2 regions of the Blautia sp. AM42-2 genome follow, and region 2 is predicted to be linked to the other one. Evidence: predicted binding sites of a transcription regulator. Region 2 holds the regulator's gene; the other holds the start of a gene.
The links. Region 2 encodes Rex, which represses fermentation and respiration genes when NADH is low (regulators of the CRP and FNR family bind a similar motif). Its sites were predicted from a motif close to ATTGTTAANTANTTAACAAT; they were not measured.
Positions count from the first base shown of each region.

Region 1: gap (type I glyceraldehyde-3-phosphate dehydrogenase) is a predicted target of Rex. The motif match lies at 1,654-1,673, and genes of this name have one in related genera.

Region 1 is NZ_QUIM01000001.1:114,560-122,193, reverse strand. Features, by position in the region: gene DW915_RS00655 (phosphoglycerate kinase) at 1-376, opposite strand, end outside; gene gap (type I glyceraldehyde-3-phosphate dehydrogenase) at 591-1,604, opposite strand; gene DW915_RS00645 (histidinol-phosphatase HisJ family protein) at 1,869-2,669, opposite strand; gene mnmA (tRNA 2-thiouridine(34) synthase MnmA) at 2,666-3,760, opposite strand; gene nifU (Fe-S cluster assembly scaffold protein NifU) at 3,763-4,200, opposite strand; gene nifS (cysteine desulfurase NifS) at 4,308-5,489, opposite strand; gene DW915_RS00625 (RrF2 family transcriptional regulator) at 5,496-5,951, opposite strand; gene DW915_RS00620 (polysaccharide biosynthesis protein) at 6,110-7,471, shown strand.
Region 2 is NZ_QUIM01000001.1:372,814-380,447, forward strand. Features, by position in the region: gene DW915_RS01785 (MATE family efflux transporter) at 1-1,038, shown strand, start outside; gene DW915_RS01790 (S8 family peptidase) at 1,122-1,967, shown strand; gene DW915_RS01795 (NADP-dependent isocitrate dehydrogenase) at 2,133-3,335, shown strand; gene DW915_RS01800 (ABC-F family ATP-binding cassette domain-containing protein) at 3,435-5,360, opposite strand; gene DW915_RS01805 (redox-sensing transcriptional repressor Rex) at 5,515-6,171, shown strand; gene DW915_RS01810 (NAD(P)H-hydrate dehydratase) at 6,261-7,634, shown strand, end outside.

The sequences.
Region 1 (7,634 bases), 260 kb from region 2:
CTTCCGCACGATAACGGGTGTTCTCCAGAAGGATTACATCTCCGTCTTTCATAGCCTCAACAGCTGCTTTTGCGTTCGGTCCTACAACCTCAGGATCTGCTGCAAATTTAACTTCCTGTCCGAGAAGCTCGGAAAGGCGGACTGCAACCGGTGCAAGAGAAAGCTCTGGTTTTGGTTCTCCTTTCGGTTTTCCAAGATGAGAGCAGAGAATTACTTTTCCGCCGTCAGCGATCAGTTTTTTGATCGTCGGAAGAGCAGCTACCAGACGGTTCTCATCTGTGATTTTTCCATCGATCAGCGGAACGTTGAAGTCGCATCTTACAAGGACTCTTTTTCCTTTTACGTTGATATCATCTACGGTTTTTTTGTTTAACATGGGCGTTTCCCTCCATATATCCAACTGCATCTGCCGCGCCGTTTCTTTGTTTTTGCGGCATCGCGGTCCTTATTTAAAAATGCAGTTTATAATTTTTGCACACGGAAAAGGGCTGTTTTTGTGCCGTATTTTTCCGCCGCATTCGCAAAAAGGGTCCGGTCCTTAACAGACCGGACCCTTTGGGCTCTGAAATTTTGCCGTTCAGTTTGTTAAATTATGCTAACTCGCTGAAGTATTTGATGGTACGAACCATCTGGCTTGTGTAGGAGTTCTCGTTATCATACCAAGAAACAACCTGTACCTCTGTTGTTCCGTTGTCCAGCGGAAGAACCATGGTCTGAGTTGCATCGAACAGAGAACCATATCTCATACCAACGATGTCGCTGGATACGATTTCATCTGTGTTGTATCCGAAGGACTCGGTTGCAGATGCTTTCATTTTTGCGTTGATCTCGTCAACAGTTACAGTTCCTTCTACAACTGCTGTAAGGATTGTGGTAGAACCGGTTGGGGTTGGAACACGCTGTGCAGAACCGATCAGTTTGCCGTTCAGTTCCGGAATAACAAGGCCGATTGCTTTTGCAGCACCGGTGCTGTTTGGAACGATGTTAACTGCAGCTGCACGGGATCTTCTCAGATCGCCTTTTCTCTGCGGTCCGTCCAGAGTCATCTGATCTCCAGTGTAAGCATGGATAGTAACCATGATACCGGATTTGATCGGAGCCAGTTCGTTCAGAGCTTTTGCCATAGGTGCAAGGCAGTTTGTGGTGCAGGATGCAGCGGAGATGATGTTATCGTCTGCTGTCAGGGTCTCATGGTTTACATTGTAAACGATGGTCGGAAGGTCGTTACCAGCCGGAGCGGAGATAACTACTTTACGAGCGCCTGCATTGATGTGTGCCTGAGCTTTTGCTTTGGAGGTGTAGAATCCGGAGCACTCCAGAACTACGTCTACGCCAAGCTCTCCCCATGGGCAGTTGTTAGCATCCGGGAAAGCATAGATTTTGATGTTTTTGCCATCTACTGTGATGGAATCTTCATCGGATGTTACGGTATCAGCCAGAGCATATTTTCCCTGAGAAGAGTCATATTTTAACAGATGAGCTAACATCTTCGGGGATGTTAAATCGTTGATTGCTACTACTTCATAACCTTCTGCTCCAAACATCTGTCTGAATGCAAGACGTCCGATACGGCCAAAACCATTGATTGCTACTTTTACTGCCATGATTTTCAATTCCTCCTAAAAAGTGAATTTTAATTTTGAGTCTCTGTACTTTGTTAAAGAAACATCAACCTTATCTGTATAATACCTAATTTCGTCGGAAAATTCAAGTTCTATTTTCAAGAAAATACGAAATTATTTCTAAAATTTGTGAAGAAGCCGGATGCCAATCCGTATTTCTGCAAAATTTCGAAAGATCCGTCTATTGCAGAAAAAGCCGGAATCCAGCCTTTCTGGGGCTTTTTTCCGGCTTTTCCTGCGCGTTTTCTATTGGATCGGCAGATATTCCGGCTTCTTCTCTTTAAACCGCACGTAGTACCGGAATCCGGCTTCCTGCGCGATGGCTGCCGCGTCCGCGAAATGAAACGCTATATGTTCCGGTTTGTGGGCATCGGCACCGAAGGTGATCTTTTCGCCGCCCAGTTCCCGGTATCTTTTGATGACATCCGGCGTCGGATTCGGCACGCCAAGGCCTGCCTTGTAGCCGCCGGTGTTGATTTCCAGCGCGATATCGTACTGAATCAGCTCTTTTAAAATGGTATCGATCTCGTCTGCAAATGCGCGGTAGCTGTAATCTTTTCCTTTTTCTCTGCAGTAGCGTACCACATAATCCAGATGACCAAGCGTCTGGAAATTGTGGAAGAACCGGATATTTTCTGCGGTAGCCCGAAAATACGCCCGGTACAGCTCTTCTGCTGTCCAGTCCGGGAAAGCATCCTCATAATAGGGGTCTTTTCCGTCAATGACATGCATGGAGCCGATCACATAGTCGAACGGCCACGCATTTACATACTCTTCCATCCGTTCTTTTAAGTGGAGCTGCAGTCCCAGTTCCACGCCGAATCGGATATCGATTCTGTCGCGGTATTTTTCCTGCAGTTCCCGGATTTTTGCCGCATATGCCGGTGTATCAAGCTGGAACTCGCCGGTACTGTAATCCATATCGTAGTGATCCGTCAGGCAGATTGCCGGAAGTCCCAGCTCGACTGCCCGTTTTACCATCTCTTCTGTTGGTGCTTCGCTGTCACTTGAAAAGAAACTGTGCATATGACAGTCCGCTATTTTCATCTTTCGGCCTCCGTAATCGTTCCGCCTCCGCCGACACAGCCGTCCACGTAGAAGACAACAGCCTGTCCCGGTGTCGGAGCACGCACGCCGTCCGGGAAGGTACAGGTAATCTCATCTTCCCCGGTCCGTTTGATCACGCACGGGGAGCCTTTGTGCCCGTACCGGATTTTTGCGGTGCAGGAGAGCTCTTCTCCAAGTTCCAGCGGCGGAATTGCCATATAGTTTACTTTGTTTGCTTTTACTACTTTTGCGAAAACCTCTTCATTTTCGCCGACCACAACCTCGTTCGTCTCCGGACGGATTTCCAGTACGAACACGCGGTGTCCCATCGGAAGGCCGAGTCCGCGGCGCTGTCCTACTGTATAATGGGTAATCCCCTCATGGGTACCGAGGATTTCACCCTTTGTATTCACGAAATTGCCTTTCGGTGCCACGATTCCTGTCTCGTTCTGAATAAAGGAAGCGTAATCCTGATCCGGCACGAAGCAGATTTCCTGGGAATCCTTCTTTTTTGCTACCGGAAGACCGATTTTTGCTGCAATCTCACGAATCTGATCTTTTGTGTAGTCTCCGACCGGCATCAGCGTATGCGAAAGCTGCTCCTGGGTCAGATTATACAGTGCATACGTCTGGTCTTTTGCCGCTGTTACCGAATTTGCAATCGCATACCGTCCATTGGCAAGCTGTTCGATTCTTGCATAATGTCCGGTCGCAATGTAGTCCGCTCCAATGGAAAGACTGCGCTGAAGCAACGCTTCCCATTTCACATAGCGGTTGCAGGCGATACACGGGTTCGGTGTTCTGCCGCAGAGATATTCGTTCGTGAAATAGTCCATGACGTTCTCACGGAACTCTTTTTTGAAATTCATGACATAATACGGAATGTCCAGCACCTGTGCCACGCGTCTTGCATCATCAACAGCAGAAAGGCCGCAACAGCCCCCGTTTTCCTCCTGGACTGTCTCGGCCTCATCCTGCCAGATCTGCATGGTCACCCCGATGACATCGTATCCTGCTTTTTTCAGGAGATACGCTGCCACCGAGGAATCTACGCCGCCGGACATTCCAACGACTACTTTCTTTTTTCCCATACTTAGTATTCTTCCTCTTCCTCGCCCTCGCTGATATCAGACTTCGGTTTTGCAAGACCTTCGATCTTGATGTGGTGTTTCTCTGCGTAATCCCAGAGTGCAGCGTGAATTGCTTCTTCTGCAAGCAGAGAACAGTGAACTTTGACCGGCGGAAGTCCGTCGAGTGCTTCCATAACGGCTTTGTTGGTTACTTCCAGAGCTTCCTGGATGGTTTTTCCTTTTACCAGCTCGGTTGCCATACTGCTGGTTGCAACTGCGGCGCCGCAGCCGAAGGTTTTGAATTTGCAGTCCTGAATGATGCCGTTATCGTCGATGTCAAGATACATTCTCATGATATCGCCGCATTTTGCATTTCCAACGGTACCTACACCGCTTGCGTTCTCAATTTCTCCTACATTTCTCGGATGCTGGAAATGATCCATTACTTTTTCACTGTACATTGTTATTCTTCCTCCTGAACTATTTCAAAGCAGTCCTCCTCCGGCACAGCTTTTACCTGAATTTTTCTGTACCGGCTTTCTGGATGGACTGTCTTATTTTTTTTAACTTATTTACCCTGCTGTTTTTTGATGTAATCCTCATACAGCGGGGACATGCTGCGCAGACGGTCTACGATTGCTTTGATCTGCTCTACAACGAAATCAACGTCCTCTTTTGTGATTTCTTCACTTAAGGTCAGACGTAAGGATCCGTGTGCTTTCTCATGCGGCAATCCGATGGCCAGCAGTACGTGGGACGGATCCAGGGATCCGGAAGTACATGCGGAACCGCTGGACGCACAGATGCCTTTCATATCCAGCATGATCAGAAGGGACTCTCCCTCGATGAATTCAAAGCTGATGTTGCAGTTGTTCGGCAGACGTTTTACCGGATCGCCGTTCAGACGGCAGTTCGGAATCTCGGTTAAAATACGGTTGATCAGATAATCACGTACTTCGATTTCTTTTGCGGTACGCTCCGCCATAGTTCTTGCCGCACGCTCTGCCGCAACTCCATATCCTACGATGCCCGGTACATTTTCTGTTCCGGCACGGCGTTTTCTTTCCTGCGCACCGCCGTGTACGAAGGAGCGGATTTTCACACCCTTTCGGATGTAAAGGAAGCCGATTCCTTTCGGTCCGTTAATCTTATGACCGCTGGAACTGAGCATATCAATATTGCACTCATCCACATTGATCGGGATCTGGCCAAATGCCTGTACGGCATCTGTGTGGAATAAAATATTGTGTTCTTTTGCAATTCTTCCGATTTCCTTGATCGGCTGAATCGTTCCGATTTCGTTGTTTGCCGCCATAACGGAAATCAGAATGGTCTCCGGTGTGATGGCTGCTTCGAGTTCATCCAGATTGACAACGCCGTTCTCATCGACGCCGACATAAGTCACTTTCGCACCGCGCTCTTTTTCCAGATACTCGCAGGTGTGAAGAATCGCATGATGCTCGATTTTTGTGGTGATGATGTGGTTTCCTTTATTTTTATATGCTTCAAAGGTAGCTTTTAACGCCCAGTTATCGGACTCGCTGCCGCCGGCTGTAAAATAAATTTCCTCCGGTTTTGCGCCGAGCACGTTTGCGATCTGTTCTCTTCCCTTCGTAATAGCTTCTTTGCTTTTTCCCGCAATGGCATAAATACTGGATGGATTTCCGTAGTATTCGCTGAAATAAGGAAGCATAGCCTCGACAACTTCCGGGGCTGTTTTTGTTGTTGCCGCATTGTCCAGATAAATCATTGTTGTTCACTCCTTGTCATTTCTATCGCTGTTTCTGTTTTTCTCTAATTGCCGGCTCTGCTGAACCAGCTCTCCGAGGCTGATGGAATCCACAGCGTTCGTAATTCCCTCATTGATCCTCTGCCACACAAAACGCGTGACGCAGAAATCGGCCGCATCGCAGCCGCCCAGGCCTTCATTGACCGAGCACGTGACTGCCTCGAGTCCGCCCTCCAGCACACGGAGAACATCTCCTACCGAAATGGAATCTGCCGGTTTTGCAAGTACATATCCACCGCCTGCTCCCCGCACACTCTCAATGAATCCGGCTTTTCGAAGCGGACGCACCAGCTGCTCCAGATAGCTCTCTGAGATATTCTGGCGTTCTGAAATGCTGGCAATGGACACTGCACCCTCTTCTTCGTGACTCGCCAGATCGATCATGGCACGCAGACCATATCTTCCTTTGGTCGATAATTTCATTCCTGGTTCTCCTTTTTCCTGTGCTGTCGTTTTCCAATTCCGACAGTTTTAATCGGATTTATTTCTCACTCAGAATAGCACCGATCACGGGGTTCTGTCAAGGAGTTTTTTCGCATATTTTAGACTATCTGCGCAATGCCGTGAAAGGAGTCTATCCCATGCTGAAAATCACAAGAAAGAACACGCTTCTTCTTGGCACACTGATCCTGACCGCGTCCGGGATCATCTGCAGAATTCTTGGATTTCTCTATAGAATATTCCTGTCGCGCCGGATCGGTGCGGAAGCCTTTGGTATCTACCAGCTCGCCACACCACTCTACGCACTGATGCTCTCCCTTGGCGCAGGCGGCATGCAGACGGTGCTCTCACGCTTTGTCGCATCGTACCTTGCCAAAAAGGATTCCAGACGGGCAAAGATCTGTCTGGCGGCCGGATGCGGCATTGTAGTGATACTTTCCTTCTCCGCCTCCATCTTTCTCTTTTTCAGCGCGGATTTCATCGGAACACGGCTTCTTTTTGAGCCGCGGACGATTCTGCTCCTCCGGATTTTATCACTCGGCATTCTCCCCTCCGGGATCCACAACTGTCTCTCGGCATGGTATCTTGGCCAGAATCAGACGGCACTGCCTTCTTTTTGCCAGCTTTTGGAACAGTTCGTGCGCATGGGCGCTTCCTACCTTGCCTGGCTTTTCTGTCTTTCCACAAGCCTCCCCTCTGCCGCTGTCGCTGCATTCGGTACTGCCGCCGGCGAACTCTTTTCGTGTCTCTTTCTGATGGCCTGCCTGTCCGTCTCGCACAGCAGGTCCCCTCAGAAACACCGCACGATTTCTGTTTTTTTCAAAGAAAAGACCCTCTGGTACGATACCTTCCGAGAGCTTGCTGTTTTGAATCTTCCGCTTACGCTGAACCGTATTCTTCTGAATGTCCTCCACAGCATTGAAAGTGCTCTGCTCCCCGGCTGTCTGGTCACCTCCGGTCTTTCCCGGAAAGCAGCGCTCTCGCAGTATGGCATTCTCACCGGTATGGCACTTCCGATGATCTTTTTTCCATCTGCCATCACCCACGCGGTGTCCGTCATGCTTCTGCCCGGCGTAGCAAAACAGCAGGCCGACGGTACGCCAGAGCAAATATCAGACACGATCCGTTATACAATTTCTTTCTGTGTGCTGCTTGGCACTTCCGCTGTTTTTGCCTTTTTCTTTTTCGGTCCGTGGCTTGGACGTTTCCTTTTTCAAAACGAAGAAGTCGGCGTTTTTCTGCGTATCCTTTCATTTTTAAGTCCTTTTCTCTATCTGGAAACGACACTTGGAAGCATTTTAAACGGCCTTGGAAAAACTTCTCTCGTTTTTTTCCAGAACCTTGCCGGAGATGTAATTCGTATTCTTGCAATTCTTTTTCTCGTCCCGGTTTTCGGCATCCGTGGCTATCTCTATGGTATTCTTGCAAGTGAACTTACCATTATGACAATGGCACTTTTGTTCCTGCATCGGGAATCTGCAAACGGATTTGCTGTTCATTGATACCTTTTTTCTATCTTTTTTAAGAGAAACAGAATTTTCGCCGAAAAAATATCGACAATCTTCGCGTTATGTATTATAATTTATAGATAGTTTGCGACGGAGCACACAAGAACGCTCCTCTGTCCGCAGCTAGAAAAGAAGTGCATCTAAGATAAAGGAGAAC
Region 2 (7,634 bases):
TCGTGGATCTTAAACTGTATTCTATGTCTTGCCTTCGCCCGCATTTATTTTGAAAGCCAGTCCGGCGGAAATGAAGCGATCGCATCATACGGCATGCAGTATTTAAGCATCTGCATGTTGGCATCCCTTGGCCAGATGGGACAGTGGGTCTTTGACCGGTTTGTCATGGCAAGTGGAAAATCGCACCTCTTTATCTTCACGCTGTCCGCCGCATCACTGACCAATCTGATTCTCGATCCGATGTTCATTTTCGGCTGGTTCGGTCTTCCGCGCATGGAGACGGCCGGAGCTGCGCTTGCAACAGTCATCGGTCAGTTCATGGGCTGCCTTGCCGGAATGCTGATCAATAAAAAATGGAATCCGGAGATTCCGTTTGCCTTTACCTTGAAGCCGGATTGGGAGAGCGTGAGAGAGATTATTAAAGTCGGCTTTCCATCCACGCTGGTGCAGATTTTTACCTCCGTTGTCAACATGGCGATGAATGCGATTGTCATTACGTTCTCGTCTACAGCTGTTGCGGCTTTTGGTATCTGCACGAAAATTCAGAACATCACAACGGTTGGCGTCCACGGTATCACAAATGGTCTGATTCCGATTGTGGCGTACAATTACGGTGCAAAACAGAAAGAACGAATTCGCCAGTCGATCCGTTACGGCATTCTCTACGGCGGCGGACTGTTCCTGATCTTTTTCGCCGTGCTGGAATCCTGCCCGGGATTTGTACTGAAACTTTTTGATGCCTCCGACAACCTGATGAACATCGGAGTTCCGGCGCTTCGCATTCTCGCCGTCGCCTATCTGCTCTCCATCCCGGGGCTGATCTATCAGGCATCGCTGCAGGGACTTTCCCTCGGAAAAGAAAGCATGTACATATCCATGACCCGCCAGGCTATCCTGCCGCTGGTGTTCGCTTTTATTCTGAAATGGTTTGGAAATCTGAATCTGATCTGGGTATCTTTCGTTCTGGCCGAGCTCTGCGGCATCCCGCTTGCGATGATGCTCTGGAAGCGGAAAGGGGAAAAACAGATACAATTTTAAAAGAGTTGATAAGAAAAAGGCTGTTTCTTGCAAAGGGCAGCCTTTTTGCATACCATAAAATAAGAATACGCCGGAGCTTTGCGATGAACGAGCAGAAAATTCTGACAGGACAAGGAATTACCGTGGCGGTGCTGGATACAGGGATTTTTCCGCATATTGATTTTGATAACCGGATTGCGGCGTTCCGGGATCTGGTGTACGGGCGGGAGACGCCTTACGATGATAATGGGCATGGGACGCATGTCTGCGGAATCCTCGGCGGAAGCGGAAGAGCATCCGGCGGGAAGTACCGGGGTACGGCACCGGAATGCAGATTTGTGGTAGCAAAAATTCTCGACCGCAGGGGAAACGGCAGAAAGCAGGATATCCTTGCGGCGATTGACTGGGTGTGCAAAGAGCGAATAAGACTTAATATCCGCATTTTAAATATTTCAGTGGGAACAACAGAGCAGGAAAAATCGGTGGATGATCTGCTCGTGCAGGCGGTGGAGCGCGCCTGGGATGACGGGATCACAGTTGTGACAGCGGCCGGAAATCTGGGGCCCGCTCCGGGCAGTATTACGGCGCCGGGGAGCAGCAGAAAAGTGATCACTGTGGGAGCGGGCGATCTGCTGGAGCCAAGAAGAGGAATCTCCGGATGCGGCCCGACACGGGACTGCGTCTGCAAACCGGATCTTGTCGCGCCTGGAAAACGTCTCATTTCCTGCGCGCCTGGAAGAAGCAGGAAGGAATATGTGGTGAAGAGCGGCACCTCGATGGCGGCACCGCGGGTGTCCGGAGCCGTGGCTTTGGCACTTGAACGGGTTCCGGATCTTACAAATGTCCAGGCGAAAATGCTGCTTTGCGAATCGGCGAGAGACCTTGGCCTTCCGCGCAACCGTCAGGGGCATGGGATGCTTCAAACAGACCGTTTTCTGTCTCTTCTGTGAGACACTGTGCGGCAGCATAAAAAAAGAAAAATGAAGGAAAACACCTCTCATCCTGCAAAAATTGTGTGAATTTATGGGAAAACGCCAAAAAATCAGGCGAATTTTGACTTGACAAGCTATAGGATACTTTATACAATAAACGGGAATAGAAAAAGGAGGCCTACTATGGAAAAAATTCAGATGACCACTCCTCTGGTAGAGATGGATGGAGATGAGATGACCAGAATTCTCTGGAAAATGATCAAAGATGAGCTGCTTCTCCCGTTTATTGACCTGAAAACGGAATATTACGATCTGGGACTGGAACACAGAAACGAGACGAACGATCAGGTAACCGTAGATTCCGCAAACGCTACCAAGAAATACGGTGTAGCAGTCAAATGTGCCACCATTACGCCGAATGCAGCGCGTATGACCGAGTACAATCTGAAAGAAATGTGGAAGAGCCCGAACGGAACGATCCGTGCCATGCTCGACGGAACCGTTTTCCGTACCCCGATTGTCGTAAAAGGCATCGAGCCGTGCGTGCGCAACTGGAAAAAACCGATCACGATTGCCCGTCATGCATACGGGGATGTCTATAAAAATGCAGAAATGCGCATTCCGGGACCGGGAAAAGCAGAGCTGGTTTATACGGCTGAGGACGGCACCGAGACAAGAGAGCTGATCCACAACTTCACCGGCGCCGGTGTCATTCAGGGCATGCACAATCTGGATAACTCCATAGAAAGCTTTGCGAGAAGCTGTTTCGAGTACGCACTGTCCACGAAACAGGATCTGTGGTTTGCAAGCAAGGATACGATTTCCAAGAAGTATGATCACCGCTTCAAGGATATCTTCCAGGAGATCTTCGATGCAGAGTACAAAGAGAAATTTGCAGAAGCAGGCATTACCTACTTCTACACTCTGATCGACGACGCCGTTGCCCGCATCATGAAAGCAGAGGGCGGCTTTATCTGGGCCTGCAAGAACTACGACGGCGATGTCATGAGCGACATGGTATCCTCCGCCTTCGGTTCCCTTGCGATGATGACTTCTGTTCTCGTATCCCCGCACGGATATTACGAGTACGAGGCTGCGCACGGAACCGTACAGCGCCACTATTACCGTCACTTAAAAGGTGAGGAGACATCCACCAACTCCGTGGCCACCATTTTTGCATGGACCGGCGCACTCAGAAAACGCGGGGAAATGGATGGAAACGCAGAACTTTCCGCATTTGCAGACCGTCTGGAAAAAGCAACGATCGCAACGATCGAGAGCGGAAAAATGACAAAAGACCTTGCGCTGATCACCACCATGGAAAATCCGACCGTATTAAACAGCCGTGATTTCATCCTGGCCATCCGCGAGGAGCTGGAGAAATAATTAAACGAAGCAAAAAAGAAAGCCGATCCGGCATTCCCGCAAAAAGGGATGCGCCGGACCGGCTTTTTCTGTTTTGAATTTTTCCGGGGAAAACCAGGCCTACTCGGCAAGCTCTTCCCATTTTTCATACAGCTCTTCGAGTTCCGCGGCAATCTCTGCTTTCTCTTTGCTTAATTTCACACACTCTGCCACATTCGTTGCGACTTCCGGTTTCGACATTTCCTCATCAATTTCCGAATCGCGTGTCTCAAGCTCTTCAATTCGTTTCTCCGTCTTTTTCAGCTCGTTCTCTTTCTTGCGGAGACGTGCCTGTTCTTCTTTCTGCGCTTTCCAGTCCAGCTTTGTGGAGGAGGCTTCGGAAGGAGCCGCTGTTTCTTCCGGAGCGGCGGCATCGGCAGCAGGAGCATAGATGCGGGTCAGCTCTTCTTTTTTCTCCAGATAGTAATCGTAATTTCCGATATAGTTGACGAGTGTCTGTCCCGTCAGCTCCAGAATCCGGGTTGCAGTCTGATTGATAAAGTAACGGTCGTGGGAAACGTACAGTACCGTTCCAGTGTAATCCTTCAGCGCGTTTTCCAGAATCTCCTTTGATACGATATCGAGGTGGTTGGTCGGCTCGTCGAGGATCAGGAAGTTGGCGTTCGAGAGCATCAGCTTGGCAAGAGAAATTCGTCCGCGCTCACCGCCGCTCAAGGTATGAATCGGTTGGAAGACATCGTCGTTTGTAAACAGGAAGGCGGCCAGCACATTTCGGATTTCGGTGTTTGTCAGATACGGATACGCGTCGGAAATCTCCTGGAAAATGGTCTTTTCCATGTGGAGTACCTGATGCTCCTGATCGTAGTAACCGATCTGTACACGGCTTCCAAGTGTAAAAGAGCCGGCATCCGGTCGGATGACTTCGTTTAAGATCTTTAAGATCGTCGTTTTTCCCGTTCCGTTGTTTCCGATGATTGCGACGCGCTCCCCGCGCTTGATTTCGAAATTCAGATCCTGGAAAAGCGTCTGTCCCGGGAAGGCTTTGGAGAGATGCTCGACAGTCAGCACATCGTTTCCGCTTGTGATGCGCGGCTCCAGACGGATCCGCATATCGGAGCGTACTTCCGTCGGTTTTTCGAGAACATCCATTTTGTCCAGCATCTTTTCACGGCTCTCGGCACGCTTGATGGATTTTTCCCGGTTGAAGGATTTCAGCTTTGCGATGACTTCCTCCTGATGGTGGATTTCCTGCTGCTGGTTGACCCAGGCATGGTAAGCGGCCTCGCGGAGCATTGCTTTTTTCTGACTGTAGGCGGTATAGTTTCCCTCAAAAGTTGTTACTTTTTTATTGTCCACTTCAACGACTTTTGTGACAACGCGGTCGAGAAAGTAACGGTCATGGGAGACGATCAGGACGGCTCCGCTGTAATTTAAAAGATACGTTTCGAGCCAGGAGATCGAGTCCATATCGAGGTGGTTGGTCGGCTCGTCGAGCAGAATGATGTCCGGTTTGGTGAGCAGCAGTTTACCAAGTGCCACGCGGGTCTTCTGACCGCCGGAGAGGGAGTCCACCTGTTTTTCAAAATCGCTCTCGGAAAAGCCAAGACCTTTTAAAACACCGACGACTTCACTGCGGTACGCGTATCCGTTTTCCAGTTCAAAGGTATGGGAGAGGCGGGTATAGGTGGAAAGAAGTTCATCCAGCGCTGCACCGGATTTTGTCTTCATATCACTTTCCATCTGACGGAGGCGTTCCTCCATATCGATCAGATTCTGTTTCGCGGTCAGCACTTCCTGGTAAATGGAAAGGTGTCCGGTCAGATCCTGATGCTGGGCGAGATAGCCCATCGTCTTTCCTTTGGAGAGGATGACCTCTCCCTCATCGGCCCTCATTTCGCCGATGATGATTTTTAACAGCGTCGATTTTCCGGCACCGTTGATGCCGACCAGTGCGGCTTTTTCGCGTTCTTCTATATGAAAAGATGCATTTTTGATAATTTCCGTTGTCCCGAATGCTTTCGAGATATTCTGACATGCAAGAATCATGTGGTTCCTCCAGATAACATATTTCTGTATTTTGACATAATACACCATCCTTATTATAGAGAGTAATACACAAAATTTCAAGAAATCTTTGACAATTTTCTATCAACCATATATAATATGAATATATGCAGGTGTAAATAAGGAGGAATTTATCTTGGAAGAAAAAGGAATTTCGCGGGCAGTTATCAAAAGACTTCCTAGATATTATCGTTACCTGGGCGAATTGCTGGAGGACGGAGTAGAACGGATCTCTTCCGGTGAGCTGAGCGAGCGGATGAAAGTGACAGCTTCCCAGATTCGCCAGGACTTAAATAATTTCGGCGGCTTCGGCCAGCAGGGGTATGGTTATAACGTGCGGTATCTGTACAGCGAGATTGGAAAAATCTTAGGTCTGGACAGAGTCCACAATATGATTTTTGTCGGAGCCGGAAATCTGGGACAGGCGCTTGCCAATTATGCGGCCTTTGAAAGAAGCGGATTCAAAACGGTCGGTATTTTTGACGTCAACCCGGTATTAAAAGGAATCTCCGTGCGCGGAATTGAAATCCGCATGGCGGACGAGCTTCCGGAATTTATCAAGGAACACCATGTGGAGATTGCGGCTTTGACACTGCCAAAAGCAAAAGCGGTAGAGATGGCAGAGATTCTCGTGGATAACGGTGTAAAAGCAATCTGGAATTTTGCACATACCGATCTAAACTTAAAACTTCCGAAAGATGTGATCGTCGAGAACGTCCATCTTTCCGAAAGTCTGATGCGTCTCTCCTACAATCTGACCAGATATGAGGCGGAGCATCCAAAGAACAATTAAGAAACCAAAACAAAAGCAGGAGAGTCTTCGGGAAACCGGAGACTTTTTCTGTTCACTTTCCGGATAAGGCAGGAAAAGGAGGAAAAGCGATGAAACGGATTCTTACAGCAGCACAGATGAAGCAGGCAGACCGCAATACGATCGAAACCATGGGGGTACCGTCCCTGGTACTGATGGAGCGCGCGGCGCTGTCCTGCGTGGAGGAGCTTCAAAGTGGAACATGGAATACAGGAAAAGTCCTTGCTGTGTGCGGTCCCGGAAATAATGGCGGGGACGGTGCGGCAATTGCACGGATTTTAAAGACGAAAGGGGTGGATGCGGAACTGTTCTGTCTTGGAAATCCGGAAAAATACAGTGAAGGCATGAGAGTACAGAAGAAAATTGCGGAAAATTATGGGGTCCGTGAGGTTAAGAATCCGGATTTCCGGGAATATACTGTTATCATAGATGCCATCTTTGGAATTGGCGTATCCCGTCCGCTGGCAGGGGAGTACCGGAGGGCAGTGGAAGCAATCTGCGCAAGCGGTGTTCCTGTTCTTGCCGTGGACATCCCTTCGGGGATCCACACGGATACCGGAGAGGTCCTTGATGCGGCGGTGAAAGCCAGAGCCACGGTGACATTTGCCTGTGCAAAGCCAGGGCTTCTTTTTGATCCCGGAAAACGATATGCCGGAGAGGTCCTGGTCCGTGATATTGGAATCGGCTTTGATGCAGGAGAAGAGGAGACGCCCTGGTACGGTTCAGTGGAAAAAGAAGATCTGGACCGGTTTCTTACCCGCACGCCGATGGGAAATAAGGGAACCTTCGGAAAGGTGCTGGTACTTGCCGGTTCCGGTGCCATGTGCGGAGCCGCTGTTTTGTGTGCCAGGGCAGTCCTTGCATCCGGTGCCGGCATGGTAAAGGTTGTGACAGAGGAAAGAAACCGTACGCCGCTTTTCTGTGCCCTGCCGGAAGCAATGGCGGATTTCTGGAAGGAGGATGAGCCGCTTCCGGAAGAAGCCCTGCTGCAGGATCTCGCCTGGGCGGACGCTGTTGTTGCGGGACCGGGACTTTCCAAAAGCCGGACGGCAAAAGAACTGCTCGTTTTTACGGTGCAGCACACAGAAGTTCCTCTTGTTCTGGATGCAGATGCGCTGAACCTGATTGCAGAAGATGCAGAGATTCTTTCGGGCTATCGGGCAGAAAAAATTTTAACGCCTCATGTAGGAGAGCTTGCACGGCTGCTGCACATGACTATTGCAGAATGCCAGCGTGACCCGGCAGGAAGCGCCGGAAGGGCAGCCGAAAAATACCAGGCCTGCTGTGTACGAAAGGATTCCGTAACCGTGACAGCAGAGGAAGGGCGTGAGCAGTATTACATAAACACAAGCGGAAGCAGTGCGCTTGCGACGGCGGGAAGCGGCGATGTGCTCGCGGGAATCACAGGCGCCTTTGCAGCAAAACGTCAGTGTGAAAAAAATGAG